One region of the Oceanobacillus picturae genome, then DNA from elsewhere that is predicted to be linked to it. Evidence: riboswitches for the same ligand, from Rfam matches in the RefSeq annotation. Region 1 holds a riboswitch; the other holds the start of a gene.
The links. A riboswitch is a leader RNA that binds a small molecule or an ion and turns the genes downstream of it on or off. The one in region 1 is predicted to bind thiamine pyrophosphate.

Region 2: another riboswitch for thiamine pyrophosphate. It lies ahead of thiT (energy-coupled thiamine transporter ThiT); the one in region 1 lies ahead of BN988_RS13370 (ABC transporter substrate-binding protein).

Annotation. Positions count from the first base shown of each region.
Region 1 is NZ_CCAX010000002.1:458,282-465,896, reverse strand. It holds gene pcrB (heptaprenylglyceryl phosphate synthase) at 5-682, opposite strand; gene BN988_RS13390 (TatD family hydrolase) at 1,378-2,157, opposite strand; gene BN988_RS13385 (ABC transporter ATP-binding protein) at 2,157-2,894, opposite strand; gene BN988_RS13380 (ABC transporter permease) at 2,891-3,658, opposite strand; gene BN988_RS13375 (thiamine-binding protein) at 3,970-4,260, opposite strand; gene BN988_RS13370 (ABC transporter substrate-binding protein) at 4,281-5,276, opposite strand; TPP riboswitch at 5,389-5,498, opposite strand; gene nagZ (beta-N-acetylhexosaminidase) at 5,588-6,928, opposite strand; gene BN988_RS13360 (YerC/YecD family TrpR-related protein) at 7,027-7,326, opposite strand; gene BN988_RS13355 (DUF3048 domain-containing protein) at 7,345-7,615, opposite strand, start outside.
Region 2 is NZ_CCAX010000001.1:842,190-849,804, reverse strand. It holds gene BN988_RS04305 (M3 family oligoendopeptidase) at 45-1,835, shown strand; TPP riboswitch at 1,892-1,992, shown strand; gene thiT (energy-coupled thiamine transporter ThiT) at 2,091-2,663, shown strand; gene BN988_RS04295 (general stress protein) at 2,806-3,156, opposite strand; gene BN988_RS04290 (hypothetical protein) at 3,269-4,690, shown strand; gene BN988_RS04285 (Glu/Leu/Phe/Val family dehydrogenase) at 4,879-6,258, shown strand; gene BN988_RS04280 (carbon starvation CstA family protein) at 6,672-7,615, shown strand, end outside.

The DNA.
Region 1 (7,615 bases):
TAACTCAATTATCTTTTATTGCTTTTACTGTTTTTATTGCTTTTTTGATGTCTGTATATATAATATTGCCGACAATAATCACATCAGCATTCTCTTTCATGTCTCGTGCCTGTTGCACCGTCTCAATTCCTCCACCGTAAAAAAGCTTCGTTTCATCAAGCTGTTGCTTCACTTTTTTCACAAGCTCGGGATCGCCATATTTGCCGCTGTACTCCATATAAAAAACCGGTAAGTGGAAGACTTTTTCCGCCATATATGCATATGCAATGACATCTTCTTCATCCGGCAAGTAACTGTTTGTATGGGTAAAAGCCTTGGCTTCCTCATTCAAAATGCAATATCCTTCAAACAAAATCTCACTATATTCCATCATGTCGACAAACTCTTTAATCGCTTGATGCTGGATATCCATCATCCATTTCTTCTCTTTTGAATTCAGAACCATAGGGATATAGTAATAATCAAATCCTGGGGTGATCGCGTCCATTGAGGAAATTTCTAAAATACATGGGACCGTATATCTGCGGACACGGGCAAGCAAATCAAGTACCCCGTCCAATGTGATGTCATCTGTTCCACCAACAATCACAGCGTCCGTTCCTGATTCACAAATCATTTCTAAATGTTCATCCGAGATTTCCTTGGCAGGGTCGAGTTTAAATATATGCTTCCATTCGTTCATTGTAGTATACAAATTGTTAATCCTCCATTAACTTAATCCATTACTTTATTATACCAAAAAAACCTAGCGGAATTTAGGGATAAGGGTGAAATTTTTTAGAAGGTGTCGTGGTGGTGTGATGAGGCTGGGTTTTGGATGGGTGTTGGCGTCTCTTTGCTGGAGCGGTGCGTCTGTTTTGGTGGGGGCTGCGTCTTTTTGCTGGATTGGTGCGTCTCTTTGTTGGAGCGGTGCGTCTATTTTGATGGGAGCTGCGTCTCTTTGCTGGATCGGTGCGTCTCTTTTGATGGGGGCTGCGCCTCTTTGCTGGATCGGTGCGTCTGTTTTGGTGGGGGCTGCGTCTCTTTTGATGGGGGCTGCGTCTCTTTGTTGGAGCGGTGCGTCTCTTTGTTGGAGCGGTGCGTCTGTTTTGATGGGAGCTGCGTCTTTTTGCTGGATTGGTGCGTCTCTTTTGGGGGGAGAGTTGCGTCTCTTTACTGGATTGGTGCGTCTGTTTTGGTGGGAGTTGCGTCTCTTTACGAAGGCGACACGCGACTTTGTGAGGGCAACACGCGACTTCGCGAGAGCGGCACGCGACTTCGTGAGAGTGACACGTGAATTCGTGACAGCCTCACGCGACTTTGCGAGGGCCGCACGCAACTTTCGTGACAGCCCACGCGACTTTATGAAAACGCCACGCGAGAGCCTCACGCTTCACACTAATCTGTGAGGTTATAAAATTCCTTTGTATTCCTATATAACTGACGATAAACTTGCCCTTCATTGATCTTTTTTAAATAGGCTATTTTTTCCACGATGCGATGGAGCATGTAAGGATGAGTCAGACTGCCTTGAAATTCTCCTTCAAACGGCCATGGCCCGTCCGTCTCCACCATTATTTGCTCTAATGGATAAGCAGAAATCAATTGCTGAATTTCCGCTTCATACATGCAATCAGGTGTTATGGAAATATAATAGCCATTTTTAATCATTCGCTTCACTGTTTGCTTATCTCCCTTAAACCAGTGAAAGTGCGCCTTTTTCACCTGATATTTTTCCAGTAGATCACAAACAACAGGTGCATCCTCATACACAGCATGCAGCACAATAGGCTTATTAAGTTGGGCGGCTTTTCTGATAAACCGCTCCAAAAGATTAATGTAGGCGCTCAGGTCAAATGCAGGATTTTCCTTTCGCATATAATACGGTAAGCCAACCTCGCCGATTGCCACGAATCTATGTTGTGCTTGATCGATTAATTCCCATAGAGCGGCCTGTTCTTCCTCTGTTGGCAGTTCTTGCTCGGGATGGTAACCTATGGCCGGCTTTACCCGCCTGTCCTCTTTCCCTAACTCTAACAGCCTTTGAGCAGACTGCAAGTGGTTCGACACACAAATCAGCGCCTCCACATTCGCATCATCTAAATCTTGCAATATCCTTTGCTGCTCTTGTTTGGTATACATATCCAAATGAATATGGGCATCGATAACAGCTCGCATTATGCTTCACTCCGCAACTCATGGTAAATTTGTTTTTTCCAATCCAAAAATTCTTCCGTCAGAACGAGCTCTTCTCGACGGGGGCGCTCGAAAGGAATTGTAAACTCCCGCTTTACTGTAGCGGGGTTGCTGGATAGCACTAATACTCGATCAGATAAGAAAATGGCTTCCTCTATATTGTGGGTTACAAATAAAACGGATTTACGGTTTTCTTCCCAAATGGACAGCAGCCATTTTTGCATGTCGAGTCTTGTAAATTCATCTAGGGCAGAGAATGGTTCGTCCAGACAAATGAAAGGCTGTGGGCTGAGCAAGGATCTTACATAAGCAGCACGCTGTCGCATCCCACCTGACAATTGATGGGGGTAGGCATTCACATAATCTGCAAGACCTGCCCTCTCCAGCATGGCGCTTGCCCTTTCTTTATTAGGCTTTGCATGTAACTCTTCACCGAGAACGACATTATCGAGCACTGTACGCCATGGAAACAAAGAAGGGCTTTGTGGTGTATAGCTGATTTTCCCACGTTTTCCGTTAATGTTTTCTCCACCTAAATATAATTCGCCCTCATCCGGTGTATACAAGCCTCCAATTAAATGAAACAGTGTACTCTTCCCACTTCCAGAAGGCCCGAGCAAGGATACAAATTCACCTTCTCTTACTGAAAAGGAAACAGACTGAAGCACTTTTTTCTCCCCGAATGACTTGGATACTTTGCTTACTTTAAGTTCACTCATGATTTCGCCTCCTGACCGGCTCGTCCTTTAATGAAAAACTTTTCCAATGCAATAATGAAACTAAAAAATAGCAAACATAATAACATGATGAAAAATATCGCTACAAATACCCGGTCTGTTCTAAAAGAGGACTGTGCCAATGTCATATATACTCCGATGCCCTTGTTGGCACCTAACCATTCGGAAATAACTGCTCCCATTACACTGTAAGTAGCAGATATTTTTAATCCAGAAAACACAGCTGGCAACGCATGTGGCAATTCAAGCTTCGAAAAAACCTGCCGTTTTGATGCGCCTGCCATGTACATATAATGCTTCATTTCGGCATTTGTTTGGCGGAATCCATCCAAGGCCGCTACCGCAACCGGGAAGAAACAAACAAGGGTAATGATAAATAATTTCGGTAAGACGCCAAATCCAAACCATATAATTAACAATGGCGCCAGCACAATAATCGGGATATTCTGGGATAGGATAAGCAATGGATAAAACGCCTGACGTACACGGGGCATCAAATGTAATAAGACAGCAATAAGCAATCCTATACTTGTACCAATTACAAATCCTACTATTGATAGCTTTGTGGTTGAGACAAGATGATGTGCATAATTAGACCAGCTGCTTAACCCTTCTTCCATTATGGTGAATGGGGATGGCAGTAACCAGGCTGGAATAACAAACAAACGGCTGCTAGCTTCCCACAAAACAAGTAAAAGGATAACGACCAACACAGGACGCCATCCTTGTGCTACTATTTTCTTCATTTTTGTAAGAGGTCGGGACAGAACAAAAAGTTTTAATCAAATGACGGATGATAGCTAGAATAAGCGTAAGAAATATACGAAGACTCCTTGAAAATCAAAAAACGATTTTCTGCGTGCGATGCAATGCTGTCGAAGTCTTCCTTGTCCTATGGGAGGAAGGCCTAGGTGAGACCCCGGAATGCGTAGCATCCGGAGGCTCACCAGCCGCCCATGGAAAGCGGAGTATATTTCTGAAGCGGTTCTTCAAAGGTCATTCTTTCGGATTTATCTTTTACGTAAGTACTATTGTCCCAACCACTCCACCTCCATTCTTAGCGGTATTTTTCCGTTAACACGTCCATCGATGTTCCATCTGGTTTGTAAAAAACCTTCACTTGAGAAATTATGCTCGGACATCCAAGGCTGGCCATTTTTTCATTCATTTTTCCGATGATGGAAAATAATGCTGTTAGTTCCCCTTCCATTGTGGTCTCAAGCGGATTCACCTGATACTTAACACCTGACTGTTCAATTACATCAATAGCCGCATCAACATATGGAATACTATCTTCGCCGTTTTTAGTTTTCGGGATAATTTGTATACTTACTAACGCATTTGCCATTTATTCCTCACACTCCAATTCTATTTTTCTGGTAAAAATTCATTTGTATAGGCACTGTTGGCATCTAGTTCTTTTTCCAATAGTCCATTCTCATACATCCAATCTCCGTAATTCTGCCAAACCTTCTCGTCTTGTACTCCCCACTGAGTAGCATCATCTTGATATTTCGGGGAAATCCATTCCTGACTTGCTTTCACTAATTCTGGGTCTAAGTCAGGCACTGCCTCTATTAAGATATCAGCTGCTTTATCAGGTTTCTCGATTGCATACTCGTACCCCTTCGTCACTGCCTTCATAAATGATTGGATCGTTTCTGGATCGGATTCTATCAGCCTTTCATTCGTGGTGATAACCGGCGTATAGTAATCTAGCTTGTCACTATAATCGGTTAAATATTGCATATTCAATTCAACATCGCGGAGCTCTGCTTCCACTCCAGTCCATCCATAATAGATCCAGGCAAAATCAACATCTCTTTCGACAGCCGTGAAAAAGTCAGTATTTCCCATGTTTATAATAGTGACATCCTCTGCGCTGGCATCTTCCTGTTTCATCAATGAAGCAATTACTGCCTTCTCTACAGGTGCACCCCAGCCACCATATGTTTTTCCGGCGTAATCAGCAGGCGACGTAATTTCTTTATCCGCAGGGGAAGCAAAACCAGATGTATTATGCTGAATAATTGCAGCAAGTGAAACAATTGGGATGTCCTGAATACGTGCTTCGGTCACAGCTTCTTGTGCCCCTATCCCAAATTCTGCCTTTCCGGATGCCACCACCTGGTCTGCCCCTGATTCACCTGGCAAGGTGATCTCTACATCCAAACCTTGTTCTTCAAAATACCCTTCTGCTTGGGCAACATATAATCCTGTGTGGTTCGTATTCGGTGTCCAGTCGAGCACCATTGTCACTTTCTTTAAACTGCTGTCCTCTTGCTCATTTCCTGTTGCCTCTTGATTACAGCCTGCAATGATCAAGGTGAACAAGACAACCATACTAAGTAAAAGCTTTTTCATTCTTCCTTCCTCCTTTTTTTGTTATGACACATAATGCTGTTGTTTGGAGGAACATATTGTTTTCATGCACAAAAAAATGCGCTCAGGGCTCACCCAGGCGCATATATCGTCACATTCACTTCTATATGTTCCCTACGCTGGTTTAAGCCAGATCAGGTTCCAAGGGTCTATATCTTACGGATATGATCTCAACCAGCAACACTGGTCCCCCTACATCGAAACGTACTATTCAATTAACAACATTACATTCTTACTCTGCCATAGATTGTCACAAAATACAAGTTAGGTCTAGATGGATTACCCTTAAAATACTATTCATTTTCTTCAAGCTTACGAATTATTTCTTCAGATGACTGATTGATTTTATCCAGCTCTATATTGCTTGGAGAAGTACTGGAAAGGTTGTATTTTTCTTTTAGGAGTAAAATTCTCTCCACACTCTCATTGATTCTTTCTTCCTTAATAGTTCCACTTTCCACAGCCTTGGTTAAACTATGAACAGCTTTCAATTTATTTTCATCACCATGGCATACTAAAACAATATCATTTCCCGCTTGAACCGCTTTTACGGTAGCATCCCCTATATCATAGTTTTCTAAAATGGCTCCCATTGTCATATCGTCGGTTATAGCTACTCCGTTAAAGCGCAATTCTTCTCTTAACATAGTGGTGACCACATTCTTAGATAAGGAAGAGGGATATTCATTATCTATCTCGGGTAACAGTATATGTGCAACCATCGTCATATCAGCTTGGTGATCAATAGCTTTTTGGAATGGCACTAATTCCATTTCTCGGATGCTTTCCAAACTATTATGCACTACAGGTAAGTCCAAGTGGGAATCCATATCTGTATCTCCGTGGCCCGGAAAATGTTTGATGACGGGAATGATGCCTTTTGATTGGATACCCTTCATCTCTTCAACGCCCATATCCGAAACAATCTCCTTGTTATCACCAAAAGATCTCTTTCCGATAATAGGGTTATCTGGGTTACTATTAACATCCATAACAGGGGCCATAGTTACATTAAACCCGAATGCGTTTACCCTTTCTCCAATCGCTTCCCCAACTTGGTATGCAAGCTCTGTATTATTAAGATCACCAATCTCTTTACTGTCTGGTAAATTTACTATTTTGGGGGGCATTCTTGATACAACCCCACCTTCTTCGTCTACGGAAATAAAAAGAGGGATATCCTGAGAATCTGCGTTCAATTCCTTTAGTTCCCTGTTCAAATTTAATAATTGTTTTGAGTCGGTAATGTTCCTTTCAAACAAAATGACTCCGCCGATATGATTTTCTTGCATGAAATTCCTCGTTTGATCATTCACTTGGGTACCTTCAAACCCAATCATAAGCATCTGGCCAACTTTTTCTTCCATTGTCATAGAAGAAATCTTATCTTGAACTGCTTCTTTTAAAGCATCTACAGAGGATTCTTCGGAGTCCATTTCGTCTTCTTCTGTAGCATTATCTTGGGCACTGCTTTTGCCTTCGTCTTCCTTACCATCACCCTTATTGCCTTGCTCTGTTGGTTTTTCGTGTTCCACGCTGTTGTCTGTATTCTGGGAACACCCCACCAACGAGATGAAGAAAATCAGAGCTAAACAAAATCCTATCGCTTTCCATTTATTATTTTTTATTTCCATGATGTCCTCCCATGTATAGCGATGTAACCTTCTGTGTTTTTATATTCTTTAGTATAAACAAAGAGATGTTGGGCTATGACCCAGCATCTCTTTGTTTGTTACTTCTCTTCATCGGTAAGTCGGTCTAAAACCATCTTATATCCTTCGCTACCATAATTAATACATCTACGCACACGCGATATGGTTGCAGTCGAAGCATTGGTTTCCTGTTCAATTACCGTGTAGGTACGGCCTTCCGTTAGCATTTTTGCCACTTGTAGCCGTTGGGAGATGGCATGGATCTCCGACATAGTCGCAATATCATCAAAAAAGCGGTAGCACTCTTCCCGGTCCTTTAGTGTAAGAATTGCATCGAACAATTGATCGAGCTGTTCTCCTCGTAGTTTATCTATTTGCACAAACAAGCCCTCCTGCTTCTAATTAGTTATGTTGACGGACTCGGTTAATCCAGGATTGGTAGGAATAACATTGATCCAAGTTTTCCCTGGGACAAAGCCCACTATATCTCCATCCTTTACAGGAACAATTCTTCCTTCTCTATTCTCCCATTGCAATTGTTGTACTTTTCCTTTTTGCAAAAGGTATGCATTTCCGCCCGATTCCATGTCGACGGCCCTCCGTCCAGCATCATCAATCACTTCATGTGGGGTTTCCACTATAAATACATTTGCTGCCTGTATAGGCTCT
Region 2 (7,615 bases), on a different contig from region 1:
GGTAAAATGTAAAAAATATAAATAATGGAATGAGGAGAGATTTTATGCAACAAACGTATAACCCAACATGGGATTTAGATGTGATTTTTCCAGGGGGAAGCGATTCAGAAGCATTTCGTACATATCTTAAAGAGATCGAAAAGGATAAAGAAACATTCTCTGCTGAGGTAGAGGCATTCTCTCCAGAAGATGGTAATGTGGAAGCAGAACAGTTAATTGGTGTAGTCAACGAGCTTGAGAGTGTAATGAAAAAGTTAAGAGAAGCTTCCGCGTTTATCAGCTGTCTAAGCGCCCAAGATGTAACAGATGAGAAAGCAAGTCTTCTAGTTGGTAAACGTAGTGAACTGCGGGCAGAATTGGATGCTATCATGTCGAAGTTTGTACAAAAGCTAGTTGCCATAGAAGATACCACATGGGTTACATTACTTCAGCATGATGGTTTAACGGAGCTTTCCTTTGTCCTTAACGAATACAGAGAACAGGCAAAGGAGCTTCTAAATGTTGAACAGGAAGTGCTCATCAATGATCTTGGAGTTGATGGCTATCACGGCTGGAGTCAAATGTATGATACAATCGTTGGAAAAATGACAGTGGAAGTAGAAGAAGATAATAAAGTGAAGTCTCTATCTGTCGGGCAGGCATCTAATAAATTAGGTCATCCGGATCGTAAAGTAAGAAAGGCCGTTTTTGATAAGCTGGGAGAGGCATGGAAGGAACAATCCGCCCTATTTGGTCAGACATTAAACCATTTAGCTGGATTCCGCCTGCAAACTTATAAGCATCGTAATTGGAAGAGTGTTCTTAAGGAGCCGCTTGCGATTAACCGAATGAAGCAGGAAACACTTGACGCAATGTGGACAGCTATTTCGAATAACAAAAAGCACTTTGTTAAATATTTAGAGAAAAAAGCAGATCTTCTTGGGCTAGATAAAATGAGCATGTATGATATTGGGGCACCTTTAACCAATACTGTGAATAAGTCGAGTTATACTGAAGCCAGTAAGTTTATTGTAGACCATTTCGGTAAATTCAGTCCCAAAATGGCCGACTTTGCTCAGATGGCCTTTGACAAACGCTGGATTGAGGCAGAGGATCGTGCTGGAAAGCGCCCAGGTGGGTTCTGTACAAGCTTCCCTGATAGTGAGCAAACAAGAATCTTTATGACCTTTTCTGGGACGTCTTCAAATATTGCTACTTTAGCTCATGAACTAGGCCATGCTTATCACCAGCATGTTATGAATGATGTGAATGGGCTAAATCAACGTTATGCTATGAATGTTGCGGAGACAGCTTCCACGTTCGCAGAAATGATTGTAGCAGATGCTTCGGTTAAAAATGCGCAAAATAAAGAGGAGAAAATCGGACTGCTTGAAGATAAAATTCAACGTAGTGTAGCATTCTTTATGAATATACATGCGCGTTTTATCTTTGAGAACCGTTTTTATGAAGAAAGAAAAGAAGGACTTGTGTCGGTTAACCGCTTGAATGAGATCATGGTAGAGGCGCAGAAGGAAGCTTATCAGGATGCACTGGACGAATATGATCCTAATTTCTGGTCTTCCAAACTACATTTCCATATTACTGGTGTTCCATTCTATAACTTCCCGTACACCTTTGGGTATTTATTCAGCCTTGGAATCTATGCGGCCGCCAAAGAACAAGGCGAAAACTTTGAGGATGCATACATTGCGTTGCTACGTGATACTGGTAGAATGAATGTAGAAGATCTTGCCATGAAGCATATGAATGTCGACTTAACGAAACCTGATTTCTGGGAAGCAGCTATTCAATTATGTGTAAAGGATGTTGAGGAATTTATCGAGCTTACACAATAGTTGTAAGCTTACAGAATGTGGGTTACAATGAAATTAATAAGAAAAGCATAGTTTGAAAAGCCTACAGGGGGAGCCAATGGCTGAGAGTGAACAGTGATGTTCTTACCCTTTGAACCTGTTAGTTAGTACTAACGTAGGGATGGTGGCTTTTTTGATGGAATAAAAGCAATGTGAGCGGATTCCCATCAGGAAGTCTTCCCCTTGGCATTGCTTTTTTTGTTTGTTTAAAATTCGCTTTAAAAAGGGGAGAGAGAAATGAATAGAAAGCGCACATTATTTTTAGTTGAGGTAGCCATATTTGCTGCCTTTGCACTTTTGTTGGATATTATTCCATTTTTATCATTTAAGATATGGGCCCAGGGAGGATCAATATCCTTTGCTATGATTCCTATTTTTATTGTGGCTTTTCGTTGGGGAGTTAAGGGAGGGTTATTGGCAGGTTTTCTTTGGGGGATGTTACAAATTGCCGTAGGAACTGCTTATGTATTATACCCACTTCAAGGATTTTTTGATTATGCTGTAGCATTTACTGTATTAGGTTTTGCAGGTATGTTTTCTAAAAAAATTCAACAGGCTCTTCAAAAAGGTCAAACCAAGAAGTATTTGGGATATATAGTGGCAGGAGTGTTTTTAGGATCAATCCTACGCTTTGGTGCACATTATATTGCAGGAGTTACATTTTTTGAGTCAGCAATAGAAGGGCAACCTGTATGGTTGTATTCCCTATTATATAATGGCTCTTATATGCTGCCTGCTTTCCTGCTTAGTGCTGTACTTGTCTTTTTCTTATTTCACAAACAGCCAAGGACATTAATGAATACAAATTAAAAAGTTTTTCCGCTCACATGTGGGTGTCTCTCTTATTAAGGGAGACTACCTTCTTTACTACATATAAAACGAGCATGCCAACTAGATTATTGGTTGGCATGCTCGTTTTTTTAGCCTTAAGACAAATGACTTTGTAATAAGACTACATTAAGTAGCTAGCTGCATTTTCGTTGTTTGTTACAATTAGTAATACTTTTCCTTCGTCCATATCCTCTTCATAATTTTCCGCTTCTGCTTGAGAGAAACCTACTTCCTGAAGTTTCGAGCGCAACTCGTCACCTTTACTATTAAATAAGTTTCCGACTGCGTTCCCAAAATCCATTTCCTTTATGCCGATTGTGTTGGCATCAACACTTCCAGCAATTCGTTTCGTACGGTCATCATCGTGGGACAATACATAAACATCATCTTTGTTAATCCCTTTGTCTTTTAAAATACTCACATCTGTTTTTAATACTTCGTCATTTGTATATTCTTTGATAAATGGTTTCATCTTTTTCTACCTCCTAATAATGTTCTATGGTTTTTATATTCCCGGTAACCAAAGAACTAAACATTTCCTTAATGCATAGGCTATACAACCATTATTGAGAGGAAGATGTATGATGGAACTCACCATTTCTCATTGGATATATGGACTGTTTACTTTGTTGATTATAGGAACAATGATTTTTCGAAAAGGGGTTGTGTTACCAACATTACTCGGTACGTTCATTGTAGCGTGGGTTTACAATGGAAACCTTGTAGCAGGCTTTAAAGCCATTTTTAATGCGAACCTAATTGCTGCACAGGAACTGTTTAGTATTTTCCTAATCATCACATTCATGCTTGCGCTTTTACATTCATTACGTGATTTAGGTGCAGATAAACGAATGATCCAACCCATCCAAAAAATGATGATTAATGGGCATATTTCCTTCTTTGTCCTAGCGGTCATTACGTATATCATTTCATTATTTTTCTGGCCAACTCCTGCTGTTCCATTAATTTGTGCGTTGCTAGTCCCAGCGGCTATTAGAGCAGGTTTGCCGGTTATGATGGCAGCAGTTGCCATTGCGCTTGCTGGTCAAGGAATGGCATTATCATCGGATTATATTGTACAGGTAGCACCAAGCTTATCAGCTACTGCGGCCGGGATTGAGACAGCTATAGTGGCTGATCGTGCCCTTGTATTGTCTGTGATTGCTGGTGTCATCGCCATAGCGTTAGCTTACTTGCTATACCGGAAAACAATACGCCATAAAAATGATCCATTAATTGAATTAGAATTGGAGCAAATGCAATCCGTAAAAGAGACAACGAATAAGGCACATACCAAAAATTTAACCGCGTGGAGTAAAATATTTGCAGTGGTTGTACCACTAACACTGTTAGGTGTTGTTATTTATATGGTATATGAAAAGCTGTTATCTGGAAGAATGAGTGGACTTGAAGGGGGAGATGGAGCTGCCTTTGTCGGTGGAGTAGCAGTCATTCTTTTACTACTCTCAACTGTAGCCTTTGGTAAACAGCATTCTCTTGATTATATAACAACACATATAACGGATGGTTTTGTGTTTGCCTTTAAGGCAATGGGCCCAGTTATACCAATTGCTGGTTTCTTTTTTCTAGGAAGCTCGGACTTCTCAGGAAGCATTTTGGGAATGGAGGAAAGTCAACCAGCGTTTCTGTTTGACCTTGTCCAAACTAGCCAGACTTTTTTACCTGAAAATGCCCTTCTTGCTGCGCTAAGTATCTTAATCATTGGGATTATTACAGGTTTGGATGGTTCGGGGTTCTCTGGTCTCCCTCTTACAGGTGCCTTAGCTGCATCGTTGGAAAACGGTTCAATTGATGCTGCTACATTAGCAGCTATTGGGCAAATGGGGTCTATTTGGACGGGGGGAGGAACAATTGTAGCCTGGTCTTCGCTTATTGCAATCGCAGGTTTTTGTGGTATTTCCGTAATGGAACTCGTTCGCAAAAATTTTATTCCAGTCATAATTGGTCTTTTAGCAGCAACACTTTTCGCTATTTTTCTTTGGTGATAAACCGTTTTCATGGTCCTTTGAGGCTGGATTTGTTAGAATCGTAAAAAAGTGGGGCTTGATCAGCCGTAAATTACTTAGGGAAAGGGGCATAAACCAAAAGGCAGCACAGCCATCGGTTTCTGGCATGCCCCTAGGGGTGGCTGATCTATACCTCATTTGGCAAATCTTAGTCAGGAGGAACTAAAATGGTAAGCAATACTTCTACTATTATCGAACAATCTCTAGATGCATTGCTTGATGATCAATCATTTTTACCAGAACTTTCTGGAGAAACAAGAAAAAAAGCTTTTACTTCTCTCACCTCTATCTTGTCCACCCCTAATCATATTCATAAATCATTCCTTAGAATCGCGTTAGAGGATGGCAAAGTGACTCGGATACCGGCATTTCGTGTCCAACATAATAATATTATAGGGCCTTATAAAGGAGGTATTCGTTTTCATGAATCTGTTGAGGAAGAAGAAGTAAGTAACCTTGCTGCCTTAATGACGTTAAAAAACGCCTTGCATGAAGTTCCCTTTGGAGGAGGGAAGGGCGGAGTGGTAATTGATCCGAGAAAATTTAAGGTGAAAGAACTAAACCAAATCTGTAGAAAATATGTCCAATATTTCAGTCAGATCATTGGTCCGGAAAAAGATATTCCGGCGCCTGACGTCGGATCAGGAGAACGGGAAATGGACTGGATGATGGGAGAATACAAGAGCATCCATCCAGGTATGAAGTATAGAGGTAGTTTTACTGGTAAAAGTGTTGTAAACGGTGGCTCTTTGGGGAGAAGACAGGCGACGGGAAAGGGAGTCTATTTCTCCCTTCGCTATATGCTACATGATTTTACAAAAGATAAGTATAAATGGTTAAACGAACGGGACAATATTTTTGCTAAAACTGTCCTTGATCATAAAGACAAGTCCCTTAAAATTGCGATACAAGGTTTCGGGAATGTTGGATCTGTTGTAGCAGCTGAAGCAAATAAGTGTAACTTTTTAAACAATAAAGTAGTAGCTGTGAGTGATAGAAACGTGACATTGCGTAATTCTGATGGGCTAGACATCCCAGAATTAATAAAGTATACAAAATCGAGGAATGGTGATCTTCCAATAGATGAAGAAAGCCTGGAAGAGGCCAATGTAAAAGCCACTATTTGCGATAGGGACGAATTGCTTACAATGGATACAGACATATTAGTATTGGCTGCACTTGGTGGGCAAATTCACCAGGAAAATATGAAGCAAATTAAAGCAAAGATTATTGTTGAGGGAGCGAACGCACCAATTACAGGGGAAGCAGACAGCTATCTCAGTGAAAAAGGGATAGTTGTTATTCCGGATATTTTGGCAAATGCTGGTGGTGTTATCGTCTCCTATTTTGAGTGGCTTCAAGGGAGAGAAACACAATTTTATAGTGAAGAGCAAGTTTATGAGAAATTATATGATAAAATGCAACACACCTTTGAAACAGTCTATCCGCAGTATTTTGGAGACGCGTTTCCACTAAGGCAAAATTGTTACATCCACTCTGTAATGAAACTCTCCACAATCTTATTTAAACAAGGAAAGCTTTACTAAAGTTATTACGCTTTGCCCTATGTTCTCATTAGCAAGGAAGGCTATGTCAAAAGAAGTATTTTTGTTTCAATTACCTAAAAGGATTTAATTGCCGGCCAAAACTTGAATTTATCTTAGATAATTCACGTTTTGGACGGCTTTTTCCTTGTTTAGATTCTCCTTCTTCATTCCTTCTGAAATTACATATAAAATAACTTTGTTGTCTACTTTTAAACCTATGACACTCTATTGTATTCACAATAATGATGGATAAATTTTCCACGCTTTGAAACCTACCATTTGAGCACTAAAATATTCTAAAAAAGCATAGAAAACCATACTAAATTAAAGCGCTTTCACATATGGTTTAAAGAAACACGTCCATGTATTCTTTTCGAAGGTGTGTTAACTACTTAGTATAGGAGGAATAAGGTATGTCAGGTATTTTAGTTGCACTTATTGGTATGGTCATTTTTGCTCTTGGCTACAAATATTATTCCAAGTTTGTAGCAGAAAAGATCTTCAGGCTTGATCCGAATTATGTAACACCTGCACACCGTTATAAGGACGGAGTAGATTTTGTTCCTACAAATAAGTTCGTCTTGTGGGGGCATCATTTTACCTCTGTTGCGGGAGCTGCACCCATATTAGGACCAGCAATCGCCGTGTATTGGGGTTGGCTTCCGGCGTTTTTATGGGTGATACTTGGGACCGTTTTTGCTGCAGGTGTCCATGACTTCGGTACATTGGTTCTCTCTGTTCGGAATAAGGGCCAGTCTGTTGGAACATTAGCACACAGACTAGTTGGACAGCGTGCCAAGATATTATTTTTGTTTATCATATTAATTCTAGTATTGATGGTAAACGCAGTTTTTGCCTGGGTGATTTCGAATCTATTTATCTCCTATCCGGCTAGTGTACTACCAGTGTTCATTCAAATTCCATTGGCTATTTGGATTGGATATGCAGTATACAAACGGAATAAACGAATGCTGATTCCATCTCTTTTTGCGCTTGGTGTTATGTATGCCACGGCTATCTTAGCTAGCAAAGTAGGTTTCTTACAAATTGACATAGTTAAATACTTTGGCGGAGAGGGGGCAAGTGGACTGTTTGGACTTGGTGCCACTTCTTCAGCTTTCCTCATCTGGATCATCATCTTAATGGTCTATGTATACATTGCCTCAACACTTCCAGTTTGGAAACTATTGCAACCAAGAGACTTTATTAATTCGCACCAGCTTGTTGTAGGTCTTGGAATCTTGTACCTTGGATTAATATTTTTGAATCCAGAAATGACGGCTCCTGTCACAAACGCAAATCCTGATAAATCATTGCTTCCATTATTGTTTATTACAATAGCCTGTGGTGCGATCTC